Regions from separate parts of the Rhodobacter maritimus genome, predicted to be linked through region 1. Evidence: riboswitches for the same ligand, from Rfam matches in the RefSeq annotation. Region 1 holds a riboswitch; each other region holds the start of a gene.
The links. A riboswitch is a leader RNA that binds a small molecule or an ion and turns the genes downstream of it on or off. The one in region 1 is predicted to bind cobalamin.
Positions count from the first base shown of each region.

Region 2: another riboswitch for cobalamin. It lies ahead of AC4PTO_RS12050 (aromatic ring-hydroxylating oxygenase subunit alpha); the one in region 1 lies ahead of nrdH (glutaredoxin-like protein NrdH).
Region 3: another riboswitch for cobalamin. It lies ahead of AC4PTO_RS14225 (TonB-dependent receptor plug domain-containing protein); the one in region 1 lies ahead of nrdH (glutaredoxin-like protein NrdH).

Region 1 covers NZ_CM179095.1:102,316-108,319, forward strand. The annotation lists gene nrdE (class 1b ribonucleoside-diphosphate reductase subunit alpha) at 1-830, opposite strand, end outside; gene nrdI (class Ib ribonucleoside-diphosphate reductase assembly flavoprotein NrdI) at 812-1,270, opposite strand; gene nrdH (glutaredoxin-like protein NrdH) at 1,274-1,495, opposite strand; cobalamin riboswitch at 1,592-1,784, opposite strand; gene AC4PTO_RS00460 (hypothetical protein) at 1,887-2,027, shown strand; gene phnD (phosphate/phosphite/phosphonate ABC transporter substrate-binding protein) at 2,049-3,032, shown strand; gene phnC (phosphonate ABC transporter ATP-binding protein) at 3,095-3,871, shown strand; gene phnE (phosphonate ABC transporter, permease protein PhnE) at 3,868-4,659, shown strand; gene phnE (phosphonate ABC transporter, permease protein PhnE) at 4,656-5,459, shown strand; gene AC4PTO_RS00485 (HAD-IIA family hydrolase) at 5,471-6,004, shown strand, end outside.
Region 2 covers NZ_CM179095.1:2,362,964-2,368,967, reverse strand. The annotation lists gene AC4PTO_RS12060 (cobyric acid synthase) at 1-855, shown strand, start outside; gene AC4PTO_RS12055 (FAD-binding oxidoreductase) at 880-1,950, opposite strand; gene AC4PTO_RS12050 (aromatic ring-hydroxylating oxygenase subunit alpha) at 1,955-3,193, opposite strand; cobalamin riboswitch at 3,316-3,513, opposite strand; gene AC4PTO_RS12045 (hypothetical protein) at 3,816-4,439, opposite strand; gene AC4PTO_RS12040 (DUF5681 domain-containing protein) at 4,327-4,554, shown strand; gene AC4PTO_RS12035 (hypothetical protein) at 4,507-4,842, opposite strand; gene AC4PTO_RS12030 (sigma-54-dependent transcriptional regulator) at 4,974-6,004, shown strand, end outside.
Region 3 covers NZ_CM179095.1:2,796,163-2,802,166, reverse strand. The annotation lists gene AC4PTO_RS14230 (ABC transporter substrate-binding protein) at 1-812, opposite strand, end outside; gene AC4PTO_RS14225 (TonB-dependent receptor plug domain-containing protein) at 806-2,686, opposite strand; cobalamin riboswitch at 2,817-3,014, opposite strand; gene AC4PTO_RS14220 (dipeptide ABC transporter ATP-binding protein) at 3,106-3,954, opposite strand; gene AC4PTO_RS14215 (ABC transporter ATP-binding protein) at 3,951-4,790, opposite strand; gene AC4PTO_RS14210 (ABC transporter permease subunit) at 4,792-5,694, opposite strand; gene AC4PTO_RS14205 (ABC transporter permease subunit) at 5,691-6,004, opposite strand, start outside.

The sequences.
Region 1 (6,004 bases):
ATCTTCTCGTCGGCATTCTCGCGCTTGGTATCCAGAAAGCGCAGAATGTCGGGGTGATGGGCGTTCAGGTAAACCGCCCCCGCGCCCTGCCGCGCGCCCAGCTGGTTGGCATAGGAAAAGCTGTCCTCCAGAAGCTTCATCACCGGGATCACGCCCGAGGACTGGTTCTCGATGCCTTTGATCGGGGCGCCGTATTCGCGGATATTGCTGAGCAGAAGCGCCACCCCGCCGCCGCGCTTGGACAGTTGCAGCGCCGAATTGATGCCCCGCCCGATCGATTCCATGCTGTCCTCGAGGCGCAGCAGGAAGCACGAGATCAGCTCTCCGCGGTTCTTCTTGCCGGCATTGAGGAAGGTGGGCGTGGCGGGCTGGAACCGGCCCGACAGGATTTCCTCCATGAAGGACATGGCCAGCCCCTCATCCCCGCGTGCAAGCGCAAGCGACACCATCACCACGCGGTCCTCATAGCGTTCGAGGTAGCGCTGCCCGTCGCGCGTCTTCAGCGTGTAGGAGGTGTAATACTTGAACGCGCCAAGGAAGGTCGGGAAGCGGAACTTGCGGGCATAGGCCGCATCCCAGATCCTGCGCTGGAAGTTCTTCGAATACTGGTCAAGGACTTCGGCCTCGTAATAGCCCTCATCCACCAGATAGCCCAGCTTCTCGTCCAGCGAGTGGAAGAACACCGTGTTCTGGTTCACATGTTGCAGGAAATACTGCCGCGCCGCCATGCGGTCGGCATCGAAGCGGATTTTCCCCTCGGCATCGTAAAGGTTCAGCATCGCGTTCAGTGCGTGGTAATCCTGCACACCGTTCAAGGCATCGTCGAGCATGGCGCGTTCCCCAGTTTCTCCAGACCCGCGCGCAGGCGGGCGATATCCGTCTCGAACCCCGCCAGTTCGAACTTGCAAAGCAGCGGGACATTGCATTTGCGGGCGATGATGTCGCCCGAGATGGCGTAAAGCGTGCCGAAGTTGCGGTTGCCCGACCCGACCACCCCGCACAGAAGGGCGCGCCGGGCGGGATCGTTCAGGAAGCGGATCACCTGTTTGGGGACCGCCCCGTTCCCCGCGCCATCGGCATAGGTGGGGCAGATCAGGACATAGGGCCGCGCGGGTGCGGGCATCGGCTCCCCGGCCCGAATCGGGATGCGCAGGGCCGGAAGGCCAAGCCGCGCGACGAAGCGCTGCGTATTGCCCGAGCGGGAGGAGTAATAGACGATCCCCGGCCCGCCCGCCGCAGCGGGGGGCCCTGCAACCGGATCCGCACCCATCGTTCAGCCCAGGCGCGAGATCATGTCGGGACGAAAGCCCGACCAGTGATCCGTGCCCGCCACCACCACGGGGGCCTGCCGGTAGCCAAGCCCGGTGACGTGATCCATCGCGGCGTCATCCTCGGTCAGGTCGACGATGTGATAGGAAATGCCCCGCGCATCCAGCGCGCGGGTGGTGGCGGTGCATTGCACGCAGGCGGGTTTGGAATAGACGGTCACGCTCATCTCGGTCCTCTCGTTCTGTGCCTGAAGTCGAGGACGCGAAGGCGGAAAGGGGCGAAAGCCGGTCCGCTTCAACACGCCCCCGAACCCTCCGTTCGTGGTCATTGTCATGCTGCGGCAGGTCTCCTGACTTCGCGGGTCATCGCTTGGCCGGCCTTCCCGGAACGGTTTGTCCCAGTGGCATGTTCAGCCTTGCTCGCCGCTTACAGTTGCGGGGGCAGCGCCGGAATTTCACCGGCTTCCCTCTTAGCCACCGACACGAGTCGATGGAACCGAAGCAACACTATATAGATAGGGATGCACCATCGCTGTCAATATGCTGTGGTTGCGCCGGGCAACCTTATGCGGATACGGGCGCCATGTGCGCGCTTTCGGTAGGTATCCGGCCCGGGATATGGCTGACCTGCCCGGCGGGATGGCCGGTTTTGAAAAAATGCAGTCAAAGATTGTGACTCTGGAAAATATGATACAAGCTTGGCGTTCCGGTGCAGGCTTTGCGCTTGTCATCCGCATGGCCGACAGCACCTGTGCATGAGTTTCGGAGGAGGAGACGATAATGCCCAGAGAAACTATTTTCGGCGTCACGCTTGTGGCGGCGGGCGTGCTTTTGGCCGGCCCGGTCCTGGCGCAGGGCGATTGCCCCAACCGTGGCGATCTTGATGCGATCTATTGCGATGCGGATGGCGACATGGTTGCCGATGCGCCGACCGATGCGGGCCAGTTGAAAGACCCCGGCACGCTGGTCTTCGCTTATACGCCGGTGGAGGACCCGGCGATCTACGAAGATATCTGGCAGCCGTTCATCGACCATCTCGAAACGGTTACCGGCAAGGACGTGCAGTTCTTCGCGGTGCAGTCGAACTCGGCCGAGGTCGAGGCGATGCGCTCGGGCCGGTTGCATATCGCGGGTTTCTCGACCGGGCCGACGCCCTATGCGGTGAACCTTGCCGGCGCAGTGCCCTTTGCGATCATGGGCTCGGATGATGGGCGCTTCGGCTATACGCTGCAGGTCTATACGCAGGCGGACAGCGACATCAAGGAAATGCCCGACCTGGCGGGCAAGCGGGTGGCGCATACCTCGCCCACCTCGAATTCGGGCAACCTTGCGCCGCGCGCGCTGTTTCCCGCGCTCGGGGTCGAACCCGACAAGGATTACGAGGTGAGCTATTCGGGCAGCCACGACCAGTCGATGCTGGGGGTGGTCGCGGGGGATTACGATGCCGCGCCCGTGGCCTCGGAAGTGGTCGAACGGATGGCCGAACGCGGGCTTTACGACCCGGCCGAGGTGCGCATCGTCTGGGAAAGCGATCCGTTCCCGACCACCTCTTACACCTATGCGCATGACCTGACCCCCGAACTGAAGGCGAAGATCGAAGAGGCGTTCTTCTCGTATGATTTCGCCGGAACCGCGCTGGGCGAGGAATTCCAGGGCGTCAGCAAGTTCATCCCCATCACCTATCAGGACCAGTGGGCCGTGATCCGCCAGATCCAGGCCGCCAATGGCGTGCAGTATACGCCCGAGGGCCTTGCAGCCGAGTGATCGGCCAAATCACGGACAACCCGGCCGGAAACGGCCGGGTTCAGGCATGAGGGCGCATCTGGATGTTGAAGATCACCAATCTTGTGAAACGCTACGGCGATGGCGAACCGGTGCTGAAGAATCTCGACCTGACGATCGAGGGGGAAAGCGTCGTGTCGATCATCGGCTCGTCGGGGGCGGGCAAGTCGACGCTGTTGCGCTGCATCAACCGGCTGGTCGAACCGACCTCGGGCAGCATCGTCCTGAACGGCACCGAACTGACAAGCCTGCGCGGACGCGGGCTGCGCGCGGCACGGCGCAAGATCGGCATGGTGTTCCAGGGCTTCAACCTTGTTGATCGTCTGACGGTGATGGAGAACGTCCAATCCGGCCGCCTTGGCTATATCTCGACCTGGGCGGCGGTGATGCGGCGCTATCCCACGGCGGATATCCGCCGCGCCTATGAACTGATGGAGCGGGTCGGCATCGCGCATTATGCCGACAAGCGCGCCGATGCCCTTTCGGGCGGCGAGCGGCAGCGCGTGGGCGTCGTCCGCGCGCTGATGCAGCAACCCGAAATCCTTCTTGCGGACGAGCCGACGGCCTCGCTCGATCCCAAGACATCCGAGCAGATCATGGGCCTTCTGCGCGACCTCTCGCGCGAGCTGCGCCTGCCGGTGGTGATCAATATCCATAACGTGCACGAGGCAAAGGCCTATACCGACCGGATCGTCGGTATGCGCTACGGGCGGATCATCTTCGATGACCTGCCCGGCGCCCTGGACGAGGACGCGATGGAGCAGATCTATTCCGGAAGCCCCGCCGCCGACCGCGCCGGCGCCATGCAGGCCGCGTCATGAGCACGGCGCGCGACACCTGGCGCCGCCCGCCCTTCATCGCCAACCCGCTGCTGCGCTGGGGGCTTTATCTTGGCGTGGCGGTCTATGTCGTCTGGGTCGTCGCCACTCTGCCGGTGGACTGGAACCGCATCAGCGAGGGGCTGACCCGCGCCGGGCGCATCTTCGGCGGCGCCTTCCCCCCCAGCTTCGAGCGCAGCGGCCTTTTGATCGACGGCTTTCTGGAAAGCCTGAAGATCGCGGTTCTGGCCACCGCGATCGGGGTTCTGGTCTCGATCCCGATCGCCTTCACGGCGGCGCGCAACGTGGCGCCGCTGCCGGTGTTCTATCTGGGCCGCGCGCTCATCATCCTTGCGCGCAGCTTCCATCCGGTGATCGTGGCGATCATCTTTGTGAAGGCCGTGGGCTTTGGCCCCTTTGCGGGCGTGCTGACGCTGATCGTCTATTCCATCGGCTTCGTCGCCAAGATGCTGGCCGAGCGCATCGAAGAGATCGACTTCGGCCAGGTGGAGGCGATGCGCGCCGCCGGTGCCCCCTATCTGTCGACGTTGGTCTACGCGATCTTTCCCCAGATCATGCCGCGCCAGATCGGGCTGACGATCTATCAGCTTGACAGCAACCTGCGTGCCTCGGCCGTGGTGGGGATCGTCGGGGCAGGGGGGATCGGCTCCACGCTGGCCAATGCCTTCGGGCGCTATGATTACGACTTTGCGCTTGCCATCACCATCGTGATCGTCGGGGCCATCCTGATCTCGGAAGGTGTCAGCGGCCAGATCAGGAAGCGGCTATGACGAAACCCGCCCCCATGCGCGACGACTGGACGCGCTTCACCCTTGCGCAGCGCATGCAGCGCTATGCGATCTTTGCCGCCTCGGCGCTGGTCATCGGCTGGTCGATCTCGTCGATCGACGTGATCTGGGCCTGGGTCTGGGACGCGCCCGAGCAGATGGGCGATCTGTTCGTGCGGATGTATCCACCCGATCCGTCCAATCTACGGCGCATCCTTCAGGTGTTGTGGGAAACGGTGAACATCGCCACCATCGCCACCGCCATCGCGGTGATCGTGTCCTTGCCGGTGGCCTATCTGGCGGCGCAGAACACTACGCCCAACCGGGCCACGCTGTGGCTTGGGCGGCTGATCCTTGTCACCTCGCGTTCGGTCAACACGATCATCTGGGCGCTGTTGTTCGTGGCGATCTTCGGGCCCGGCGTCGTGGCCGGGATCGTGGCGATCATGTTCCGCTCGGTCGGGTTCGTGGGCAAGCTTCTGGGCGAGGCCATCGAAGAGATCGACAAGCGCCCGGTCGAGGCGCTGGAGGCCACGGGCGCCTCGCGCTTCAAGGTTATCGCCTATGCCATCGTGCCGCAGGTCATGCCCACCTTCTGGGCCGTCAGTATTCTTCGCTGGGACATCAACCTGCGCGAATCCACCGTTCTGGGCCTGGTCGGTGCGGGCGGCATCGGGATCGTGCTGCAAGGCGCGATCGACACGTTCAACTGGCGCGAGGCGGCAACCATCCTGATCGCGATCCTCCTTCTCGTGATCGTGGGCGAGGTCATCTCGGCCTTCCTGCGCCGCCGGATCCTGTAGGCGTGGCGGGGATGGCGGACGGGCTTTGGGCCTTCGAGGCCTATCAGGCGGTGCGCGGGCGTCTGCCGCAGGCCCGCTTTGGCGGCCCGCCGGTCCGGGCCGCGACGCTGGAGGCGGTGGCCGCACCTTTCGATCTGATCCTGCTTGATGCTTACGGCGTGCTGAACGTTGGGGAAACGCCGATCGCGGGGGCGGCCGACCGCATCGCGGCGCTGCGCCGGGCGGGCAAGGCGGTGATGGTGGTGTCGAATTCGGCCGGCTATCCCAAGCGGATGATGATGCAGCGCTATGCCCGGCTGGGTTTCGATTTCACCGAGGCCGAGGTCACCACCAGCCGTGAGGCGCTTTTGCACCATCTGGCCGGGATGCACGCGCGCCGATGGGCGATGATGCTGAACCCCGCGCAGGGGATGGAAGAGCTTGAGGCGTTTGATTGTGCGTTTCTGGCCGACGATCCGGCGGGATATGCACGCGCCGAGGGGTTTTTGCTGATCGGCTCGGACGGCTGGACCGAGGCGCGCCAGGCGATGCTTGAAGGGGCGCTG
Region 2 (6,004 bases), 1.2 Mb from region 1:
CGCGGCGATCCGCGGCTTTTCGACGATGGCTATGCGCTGATCGGCGCGCGCACCGGCTGGCGCGGCTTCGGCGTGGTGCCGTGGTTCGCCGATGCCGGGCGCCTTCCGGCCGAGGATGCACTGGACCTGAGCGATAACGGGCGCGGCAGCGGGGTGAAGATCGCCTGCCTCGCGCTGTCGCGGATTGCGAATTTCGACGATCTCGATCCGCTTCGGCAGGAACCGGGCGTGACGGTGGAAATGGTCCTGCCCGGCCGCGCCATTCCGGGCGATGCGCGTCTGGTGATCATCCCCGGCTCGAAATCGACGCGCGGCGATCTGGCCTTTCTGCGCGCGCAGGGATGGGATGTCGATCTGGCCGCGCATCGGCGGCGCGGCGGGCATGTCCTTGGCATCTGCGGCGGCTATCAGATCCTTGGCCGGACGCTGCGCGACCCCGAAGGGATCGAGGGGCCGGCGGGCGAGGATGCGGGCCTTGGCCTGCTTGCGGTCGACACGGTGATGACGCCCGACAAGCGCCTGACCGAACGCCGCGTCACCCATTGCGCCAGCGGGCTGAGCGTCTCGGGCTATGAAATCCACATCGGCCGGACCGACGGCCCCGATTGCGCGCGCCCCTTCGCCATGGCCGGGGCGCGGGCCGAAGGGGCGGTGTCGGCGGACGGGCGCGTGACGGGCAGCTATCTGCACGGCATGTTCACCGACGATGCCTTCCGCGCGGCCTTCCTGCGGGGCTTGGGTGCCACGGCCTCCGGGCTGGCCTATTCCGAAGGGATCGAGCAGGTGCTTGATGCGCTTGCCGCGCATCTCGAGGCGCATCTGGACGTGCCGGGCCTTCTGGCGCTTGCGCGCTGAGGGCCCGGCAGGCCGGTCCGGGGATCAGACCTCGACGGTCACTTTCCCGATCGGGTTCGCGCAGCAGGCAAGGATCCAGCCCTCGGCCACGTCCTCGTCGCTGATGCCGCCGTTATGGACCATGTGGACCTCGCCCGCGGTCTTGCGCACCTTGCAGGTGCCGCAGAGCCCGAAGGTGCAGCCCGACGGGACGTTCAGCCCCGCCCCCTTGGCCACCGCCAGAACGGTGTCGGTTTCCGCACAGCGCGCCGAGACGCCGCTTGCGGCAAAGACGATCTCGGCGCGGGTGTCGGCATCGGGCACCACGTCGTCGATCTCGATCGCCTCGGCCTCGGTCCTGACGGGCGCGCCGAAGCTTTCCTGATGGTAATGCTCCATGTCGAAGCCAAGCGCGTTGAGCATGTCGCGCACGGCCTGCATGAAGGGCTCGGGTCCGCAGCAGAACACCTCGCGCTCAAGGTAATCGGGCGCCATCAGGCCCAGCATGATCTGGTTCAGCCGCCCCTGAAACCCATACCAGGTGCGGAAGGGGTCGGGCTCTTCGACGGTGAAGCGCAACTCCAGGCCCGGCACGCGGTTGGCGAACTGTTCCAGCCGTTCGCGGAAGATGATTTCTGACGGGCGGCGGGCGGCATGGACGAAGATGATGTCGGGCATCTCACCCGAATCCCAGGCCCATGTCGTCATCGACATCATCGGCGTGATGCCCGACCCGGCCGAGATGAACAGGTATTTCCGCGCCGGGTGACGATGCGCGCTGAAGATGCCGTTCGGGCCATAGGCCTTGATCCGCATCCCCGGCTTCAAGTGGTCCAGCATCCAGCGCGTGCCGATGCTGTCGGCCTGCGCCTTGACCGTCACCGAAAGCGACAGCGGCCGCGACGGGCTGGACGAGATCGTGTAGGTGCGCTGGACGTTCCCGCCCGGAACCGGCAGGTCCAGCGTCACGAACTGTCCGGGCTGATAGTCGAACCACGCGCCCGAAGGCGCGCGGAAGGTGAAGGTTGCGGTATCGCCGGCCTCGGGCACCACCATGGCGCATTCCAGCTGCTCGGTATCGGACCAGGGCTTGGCTATCCAGTTGAGCTGCGGCATGGGCTTACTCCGCCGCCTGAACGGGCTGGGACGCAAGGCGCCCGGCCATCACCGCGCAATACCAGTCCGTGAACTGGATCACGCCCTCCTCCTGAAGGGGCGAATAGGGGCCCGGCTCATAGGCGGGCGAGCGGATCCCGGCCTGGTTTTCCTCGACGACCTGGCGGTCCTCGTCATTGGTGGCAAGCCAGACTTCGGTCAGGGTCTTGAGGTCGTAATCCACCCCTTCCGTGGCCTCCTTGTTTACCAGCCAGAAGGTCGTGACCTCGGTCTCGGTGGGGCTGACGGGCAGCATGCGGAATACGATGGCGTGATCGGCCAGGAAGTGGTTCCAGGTGTTGGGGTAGTGGAACATCAGCAGGCTGCCCGCGTCGTTGAACGGCATCTGCCCCATCCGTCTGGAAACCGCGGCCTTCGTGCTCATCGTGTAGCTTTCGGCATTGTTGAGCAGCGGGATGCGCGCCAGCCGCCACTGCATCTGCGGATGGTTCACGAAGCGCGAGGGCAGGCCCGCCGCCTCGCAGCGCTGCCAGTGGGCAAGGATGTCCGGGCTGGCCGAGTTCGGCCCGTCCATCGCCGTCATCTTGGGATTGTCCGAATAGGTCCGGCACAGCGAGGGATGCGCCCCGCCGCAGTGATAGCATTCGCGGTTGTTCTCGATCACCAGTTTCCAGTTGCCGTTCTCGATGATGGTCGAGGTGAAGGCCACCTTCGCATCCGCCAGCCCCGAGGGCGCCAGATAGGCCCCGGCGGCCTTGGCCAGTTCGGCGATCGGGGGCGGCACCTCGGCCAGGCAGATATAGATGATGCCCGACAGATCGACGCAATGGACCTTTTTCAGCCCGTATTTCGAGGCGTCGAACCCGTCGCCCATGTCGCGGGCAAAGAGAAGCTTGCCGTCCAGCTCATAGGTCCACTGGTGATAGGGACAGACAAGCTTGGGCGCGTTCCCCGACACCTTGGAGCACAGGCGCTGCCCGCGGTGGCGGCAGACATTGTGGAAGGCGCGGATCCGCCCGTCGCCGCCCTTGACCACGATCACCGGATAGGCGCCGACCTGAACGGTCTGGTAATCGCCGGCCTTCTGCAAGGCGCAGGCGGGCAGGGCGAACAGCCACTCCCGATACCAGACATGTTCCAGGTCGGCCTGATAGACGCCCGGATCGCAATAGAGATTGCGCGAAAGGGAGAAGCTCTTTTGCCGCGCGGCAAGTTCGGCGGCGATCTGGTTCTGGCTCAGCATCTTTGTCCTCGCTGGTCCGTGCCTCCCCGCACGGGTGATCTTCGTGAAACGGCGAACTCGGGAAATACCGGGCGTGCAAGGCCAGGCCCGGCACGCACGCATCGCCCGCCGCCCACCGCGGCCTGATGTCTTTCTGCAAGGCTGGTTTCCGGGCTGCGGGATCGGTCCGTCGACCAAAGGCGCGACGCCTTCCCGGGGGGGTGCCCCCAGTGGCCTGATGTCGCGCCCCTTCCCGTTACCGTTGCGGGGGCAGCGCCGGGTTTGCACCGGCTTCCCAATTCTCCGCCGTTCCCAGCGGCACCTTGCAACGCCAGACTTAATCGGGATTCGAAATATACCTTTTATGGTTGCGACCTGATGTCGCCATATTTCGACAAGTCGACAGATCGCTTTCCGAAAACAAGCCTCCGACTGCAGTACGGGCCACGAACAGAGCCGCGCATGCACCGATCAGGACGGGTGGGGTCCAGCAAAATTCATGAGTTAAGGGGAGATGGTGGTGGTCGCGGTTCCTTCAGATCCCCCCCTCTGCCGCCCTCGTTCCTGTTTGCAAAGAACTTACAGGGGAATCGGCGTGTTTCGAGCGGCAGAGTTGATTCCTGCCCAGGTTAACGGCGTCATTTCAATGTGCTGAGTGGAAAGTGTCTGCGTGTGACAACAGGGAAAGGGTCAGGAGAAAATAAGCGGACAGGGAACGCACACTTGACGGCTTGGCGGCAGTTTCGGTCTTCTTTTCACGGCGATGTCTGTGATGAAGAAGATGTTGCTGCCGCGAGTGAACAAGACAAAACGCGATGAACTTGAGGCGCTCTGGCGGGCGTATATCCGGGGCAGGCGTGACAGCACGTTGACGCAAAGGGAATACTGCGAGGCGCTCGGGTTGCCGCTGAAGCGATTCGGGAGTTGGCGGGCAAAGTTCAAACACGAGGATCCGTGGCTGACTTGTAAGCTGCTCGGGCGATGCGGCGGGGCCTCTGAACATATGAGCAGTGACGAACATCGCTACATTTCGTCCGCGCGGGTCGAACAAGAACAGTGGTCGCCGGAACTTCGGGATGGCGGACAAGCGGCGGATTGTCAAAGAGAGCCGCAGCCCCGGCTCAAGCGTGTCTGGTGCCGCGAAGAAGTACGAGATAGGTATCCTTGATGAAGCCTGCCGGACGATCCCTGTCAGGTACGGGGACCGCTCGATCACCGTGCCGATGGCGCAGGTCATCATCCGCTCGTTGGCGGTCAACACTGCCAAGGGTCAGCATCGGTCGCAGCGGCTTTTGGCCAAACTTCTTTTGTCAACGGAACGTGCCAGCCCGGCGCTAGATGACGCATGCCATGCAACGGCCATTACCTACAATACGGAGTGAGGCGCCGAACTTCATGTTGGCGCCCGGCGCCGCATCGCCGACCTGCCGGTCCCACTCTGCTTTCTCGTCCTTCTTGCAAGGGCCGACAATCCTTGCAGTGCCCTTTTGTATGTCGATGATAATCTGATCAGGATGGGGGAGCAGGTCCGGCAGGTCGGCGACGCCGGGCACCGACTGGTCGGCCGCAAAAGGCCGGGGGGCGGTAGTGGCGCGTGCGGTGTACTTTACTGATCTGTCGTGGAAATGCGCGGGCCGCTCGCTGGCAGATGCGTGACTGCCCAGAGACATCACGGGCGCCGCTGGTTTCGAAGGCAGCGGCGCAGAACGATACAGGCGCGGGGCTCGCCGACTTGCCAATCGCCCTTTTGCTGCGCTTGATGGGGCGAACGGAATCAGGTCAGACATGGGACAAGAGGGTGATGACGCGATCCAACCAGCGGGATGATCTTCTTGCGGGCGCGCGTATCCTTGTCGTGGATGACGAACCCGGCATGCGACATTTCCTGGTCAAGACGCTAGCCCCGCTTTGTCGGGCCGTGGATGAGGCGCCCGACGCCGCAAAGGCAGAGCGCCTGTTGTCCTTTCGCCAATACGACATCTTGGTGCTGGACAACATCATGCCCGGCCAGAAGGGCCTCGACTGGCTGCACGCGCAGCGCGAAGGCGGCGGTTTTACCGACACGATCATGATCACCGCCTATGCCGACCTTCAGACCGCCATCGAGGCGTTGCGTGCGGGGGTGTCCGATTTCCTGGTCAAGCCCTTCCGCTCGAACCAGATCCTGAACGCGCTGCGACGTTGCCTAGAAATGGCGGCCCTGCGACGAGAGAATTTTCTGCTGCGGCGCGAGCTTGAAACGGCCGCGCAAGGCACGCGGCGCAGGGAACTGATCGGATCTTCAGAGGTCATCACCGAGGTGCGGCGTCTTCTGGAAAGGGTCGCACCTCTGTCGACACCGGTGTTGATCATGGGGCCGTCCGGGTCCGGCAAGGAGGTTGCCGCGCGTCACATCCATAGCCATTCAGGGCGCGGCAGTGCGCCCTTCGTGCCGATCCAGTGTGGTGCGATTCCCGAGGACATGATCGAATTCGAACTTTTCGGTCATACCGCAGGCGCCTTCCCGGGTGCGCAATCCGGGCGCGAGGGGCTGTTGGCCTCGGCATCGGGCGGGACCGTATTTCTGGACGATGTCAGCGAGTTGGCGACCAATGCGCAGACCGCGCTATTGCGGGTGCTTGAGGATGGGGTGATCCGCCCGGTCGGCACGGAGCGCGATGTGCAACTCGATCTGCGCTTCGTGATTGCATCTACCGGCGCGCTGGACGAGGCCGTGCGCGAGGGCCGGTTCCGAGAGGACCTTCTATTCCGGCTCAACGTGATCGAAATCGAGATGCCGCCGCTCAAGGACCGGGGAACCGACCTTTTGGACCTGGCGGACCTGTTTCAGAC
Region 3 (6,004 bases), 810 kb from region 1:
GCGGCGCGCAGGTCGGCCGCGGCCCGAAGCACATGGGGCGTGCCGCAGATCCAGTCACGATCGGCCAGGGCGCCGCGCGGCAGTTGCGGGCCAAGCGCCGACAGGGCGGGATGATCCAGCAGCTCTTCGGCGCGCGCGGCGCCGGGATAGCGGTCGCCCTGAATCACCAGATCGGGGTTCGACACGATCAGAACCTCCAGCGGCAGGAACCCGCCCGAGGACAACCCCGCCTCGGCCGTGACATTGGCAAAGCCGGCGCTGGCCAGGATCTGGCCCGCCAGGGTCTGGTCGCCCAGGCTGTAGCCGTTCGCGTAGTAAAGCGCCGCGCGCAACCCCGAGGCCGGCGCGGCACGCAGCGCGGCAAGATCGGCCTCGAAGCGCGCGGCCATGTCCGTCGCGGCATCCTCTTGGCCAAGGGCACGGCCAACAGCAAGGATGCCGGCATGCACGTCTTCCATGCTGGTCGCGGGGTCCAGAACCTCGACCCGCACGCCAAGGCGGCGCAAGAGCGCGGTCGCGGCCTGGTTGGTGTAGCTGCCCGCCAGCACCAGATCGGGCTTCAGCAGAAAGACCTCTTCTGCGGCGCCGTGGTTTTCGGGATAGGCCCCGGCCTCATCGACCATGGCCGACGATACCGGATCGCGCGCAAGGTTTGAGACGGAAATCAGCTGGCCGGGTTCGGCAAGCATCATCGCAAGCTGGTCGGTGCACAGGTTCATCGACACCACACGCCGCGGCGCGTCACCGGCCGCGGCGGGAAGGGCGGGGGCAAGCCCCGCCAGCAAGGCGCATATGAGCGCCCGGATCACCATTTCGCGCTGAGGCCCACATAGGCGGTGCGGCCGCGCGCGGGATAGCCCCAGGCCTCGGAATAGTCCTTGTCGAACAGGTTCACCACGCGGCCGGTCAGCGCGATGCTGTCGGTCAGGTCGTAGCTTGCCGCGAGGTCGACCGTGGTGAACGCGGGCATCTCGGTAACCGTCGCCGGGAAGCTCCACGATTCCCGATCCTTCAGTCCCGCAACGTGGCGCAGGCTGGCGGTGACGTTGCCCCGCCCGCCGAAGGTTTCGAGATCGGCGGTCAGGCCCAGCTCGTGGCGCGGGCGGCGCACGGTCATGGTGGGGTCGGCCACCTCGATATCGAGATAGGTATAGCTCAGCCCGAAGCCGAGCCGGTCGGTCGCCTGCAGCCGCCCCGCGATCTCTACCCCCTCGCGGCGGCTTTTGCCGGGCACGTTGACGCTGCAAAAATCGGGGCCGCAGCTGCCGCTGGCGATCAAATCGGCGATGCGTTCGTTGAAATAGGTCACGTCGATCACGCCGCGCCCGCCCAGAAGCTCGGTCTCGAAACCGATGTCGAAGCCTTCGTTGGTTTCCGGTCCAAGGCCAAGATTGGCCACGGAATAACCCGGAAAGCCATAAAGCTCGATGAAGGTCGGGAAGACCTGCGCGCGCCCGGCCGAGGCATGCAGCCGCACCGGCAGGTTGGGCAGCTCATAGGACAGGCCCAGGTTCCAGCCGGTGAAATCCGCGCCCGCGTCGATATTGTCGTGCCGCAGGCCTGCCTGAATATCCAGCCCCATGTCCAGATGCCCGCGATATTCCAGCGCGTAGGAATTGGTCCGGCGGCTGCGTTCGGCCGAATAGCTGTTGGAATCGTATTCCTTCTGCCGCTCGACCAGCACGTTCAGCAGATGGTTGGCGCTGGCGACGGGCTGGCCGTCCAGCGAAACGCCCATGCGGTATTTCCACGCTGCCGTCTTGCCGTTCAGTTCATAAGGCCCGATAGCCTGATCGAAGCTTTGATCATATTCGACGGAATCGTAGCTCAGCCGGTGCATCACGCGTCCGCCGAAGGTTTCGATCTCGGTCCAGATCTGGCCAGCGACTTCCCTTGTGCTGCTGGTTTCAGTGCTCATGTCGATGACATATTCATCGGCCGAGGTCGCGGTGTAGCTGTTGCCGTCGAAATCGTAATCCTCGTCCGAACGACGCAGGTTGAAGCCGAGTTTCACGGTGTCCGTTGCGCGCCAGTCGCCCGAAAGTTGAAGGCTGCGCCGCTTGGTGCCGTCCTTCTCTCCGCCATCGCCGGAATAGTCATAGCCCTCGTCATCGCGCTCGGCGACGTTCAGGGCGATCCCGCCGCGATCGCCGCGCCAGGTGACATAGCCCTGGATCGCATGGCCGCTGCCCGCCTCGACCATGCCGCCATAATGCAGCCCGCCGTCGCCCTTGCGGGTGATGATGTTGATGACGCCCGCCGAGGCGGCCGAGCCGTAGAACACCGATTGCGGGCCGCGCAGAACCTCGATCCGTTCGATATTGGCGGCTTCGAGCAGTGACAGGTTGTAGTCTGCCCCGCCGCCACGGGCCTCGACCCCGTCGATCAGGATCAGCGTATGATTGGCCTCGGCGCCGCGAATGCGCACGGCGGTCGCATTTGTGCCGGTCGAGGTGACCGACACGCCGGGCATGGCACGCAGGGCGTCCTGCACGGTGCTCAGCCCGCGCGCCGCGATCTGGTCGCCCGTCAGCACGCTGTAGGCGCGCCCATAGGCATCGGCCGCGATCGGCGACAGCCCGCCCGAAACCACGATGGGATCAAGCGCGAAGGCGTCCTGCGCCGCGCCGGTTTGCGGTGCGATGACCGCCATGACTGCAATGAGTGAAAGATGGGACCGGTTCATTTCCAAGCCTTTCCAACACGGGACATGCCCGCCAACAGGTTCATCCGTGGAAAAGGCCCGACAACAGCCCACCACAGACGGTGACTGTCACCACTGCGGAAGGCCGCTGCCCATGCGCACCCCGCGCAGGACATGGGTGATCGCTCCGGCAGGTCTCCTGGCTTGCGGGTCGTCGCTTGGGTGGCCTTCCCGGGGAACTCCCCAGTGGCATTTCCACCGTCGCTCGCCGCTTACAGTTGCGGGGGCAGCCGCGGCATTGCCCGTCGGGCGCACCGCATTCCCTCTTGAACCGGCGATGGGCGCCGGAACCGAAGCAGGTTCAGTGAATGGAGAAGCGCCACGCCGCTGTCAAGAGACTCCGGGTGCGGCCATCATCCCAGGGGCCCATATGGCCCCCGGAAAGGTGGCGCATCAGCGGTTCAGCCGGCGTGGCGCGCGGCAAGGATCTCGCGGCGGCGTTCGACGCGGGCGCGGATCGTCTCGACCGAGGTGATCGGCGTCGCGGCGAAAAGCTGGCGTGTATAGGGGTGCTGCGGATCGGCGAAAACCGCCTCGCGCGTGCCCTGCTCCACGGCCTCGCCCTGGTTCATCACCAGAACGTCGTCGGCGATATAGCGCACCACCGACAGGTCATGGCTGATGAAGACATAGGTCAGCTCGAACTCTTCCTGAAGATCGGCCAGCAGGTTGAGAACCTGCGCCTGAACCGACAGATCCAGCGCCGAGACCGGTTCGTCCAGCACCAGCAGCGTGGGGTTCAGCATCAGCGCGCGCGCAATCGCGATGCGCTGCCGCTGGCCGCCCGAGAACATGTGCGGATAGCGGTTGAAATGCTCGGGCGCGAGACCGACCTTGGCCAGCATCGCCTCGGCGCGCTCGCGCCGCTCGGAGGCGGGCAGGGAGGTGTTGAGTTGCAGCGGTTCCATCAGCACGTCGCCCACCTTCTGGCGCGGGTTGAGGCTGCCATAGGGGTTCTGGAACACCATCTGCACCTTGGAGCGCATCTGCGATGTCAGGCGCTTGCGGCCGATATCGACCTCTTGCCCCTCGATCTTCAGCACCCCGCCGGAAGGCGCGTCGATCAGCGCCACGATCCGCGCGAGGGTGGACTTGCCCGAGCCGCTTTCGCCCACGATGGCCAGCGTCTTGCCCTTCTCGACGGTGAAATCCACGCCCTTCACGGCGCGCACGGTCCTGGCCCTGGCGAACATGCCGCCGGGGACGTGATAGTCCTGCGTCACGGCCTTGCCTTCGACGACGATGCTCATTCTGCGCCCTCCGCGGCCATGAATTCCGAGACGGTGGGCAGCCGGTCGCCCGTGGCGTTTTCCGGCAGGGCCGAAAGCAGCGCGCGGGTATAGGGATGCTGCGGCGCTTCGAACAGGCGCAGCACGTCGGCCTCTTCCATCTTGCGGCCCTTGTATTGCACCACCACCCGGTCGGCGGTTTCCGCCACCACGCCCATGTCATGCGTGATCAGGATCAGCGCCATGCCGTGGGTTTCCTGAAGCTTCATCAGCAGATCGAGGATCTGCTTCTGGATCGTGACATCCAGCGCGGTGGTCGGCTCATCCGCAATCAGCAGCCGCGGATTCGTGGCGATCGCCATGGCGATCATCACGCGCTGGCACTGCCCGCCCGACATCTGGTGCGGATAGGCCTTCAGCTTGCTTTCCGGCTCGGGGATGCCGACGGCGCGGAACAGTTCCAGCGCGCGGGCATGTGCGGCCCTGCGGTCCATCCCGAGGTTCAGCCGCAGCACCTCCTCGATCTGGAAGCCCACCGTGAAGGACGGGTTCAGCGAGGCGATCGGTTCCTGGAAGATCATGGTGATCTCGCGTCCGATCAGGCGGCGGCGCTCTGCGGGCGTCATCGCCAGAAGGTTCCGGCCGTCGAAGGTCATCTCGTCGGCGGTCACGGTGGCGGTGTCGGGCAAAAGCCCCATCACCGCCAGCATCGACACCGATTTGCCCGAGCCGGATTCGCCCACGATGGCCAGCACCTCTTCGCGGTCGACCGAAACGTCGATCCCGTCCACGGCGGTGAAGGGGCCGGTGGCGGTGGCGAATTGCACCGTCAGGTTCTTGATGGTCAGAAGCGCCATGTCAGCTCCGCTTCAGCTTGGGGTCGAGCGCGTCGCGCAGCCCGTCCCCCATGAGGTTGATCGCCAGCACCGAGGTCAGGATGGCAAGGCCGGGGAAGGTCACCACCCACCAGGCGCGCAGGATGAATTCGCGCGCTTCGGCCAGCATGGTGCCCCATTCGGATGCGGGCGGCTGCGCGCCCATGCCCAGAAAGCCGAGCGCGGCCGAGTCGAGCACCGCCGAGGAAAATGACAGCGTCGCCTGCACGATCAGCGGTGCAAGGCAGTTGGGCAGGATCGTGCGAAACATCAGCCGCAGGTTGCCCGCCCCGGCCACGCGTGCGGCGGTGACGTATTCGCGCGCCTTCTCGCCCATTACGGCGGCGCGGGTCAGGCGCGCGAAATGCGGCTGGTAGACAATGGCGATGGCGATCATCGCATTGGTCAGGCCGGGCCCGAGGACCGCCACCAGTACCAGCGCCAGCAGTAGCGAGGGAAAGGCCAGGACCACATCCATCACGCGCATGATGACGGTATCGACCCAGCCGCCGAAAAAGCCCGCCAGAAGGCCGATGATGATGCCGCCGGTTAGCGCGATCGACACCACGACGATGCCGATGAACAGCGAATATTGCGCGCCGTAGATCAGCCGCGAAAGCATGTCGCGCCCCACCGCGTCGGTGCCCAGAAGAAAGCCGGATTTGCCGCCCTCTTGCCAGATCGGGGGTGCCAGAAGGGCGTCGCGGTATTGCTGGGTGGGATCGTGCGGGGCCAGAAGGGGGGCGAAGATCGCCACCAGCACCAGAAGCGCAAAGACCACAAGCCCGGCCACGGCGCCCTTGTTCTGGCGGAAGTAGAACCAGAAATCGGCCAGCATCCGGCGCCGGATCGCGGCATCGCTGAGTTTGACGGTGGTATCGGTCATTTGTGGCGGATCCTCGGATTGATGAGGCCATAGGTCAGGTCGACGATCAGGTTGACCATCATCACCAGCCCGGCGATCAGCAGCAGGCCCGATTGCACCACCGGATAGTCGCGCCGCGAGATGGAATCGATCATCCACTTGCCGATGCCCGGCCAGGAAAAGATCGTCTCGGTCAGGATCGCGCCCGCCATCAGTACGCCGATCTGAAGGCCGATCGTGGTGATGACCGGAATCATCGCATTGCGCAGCGCATGCACGCCCACGATGCGCGCGGGTGGCAGGCCCTTGGCGCGGGCGGTGCGGACATAAT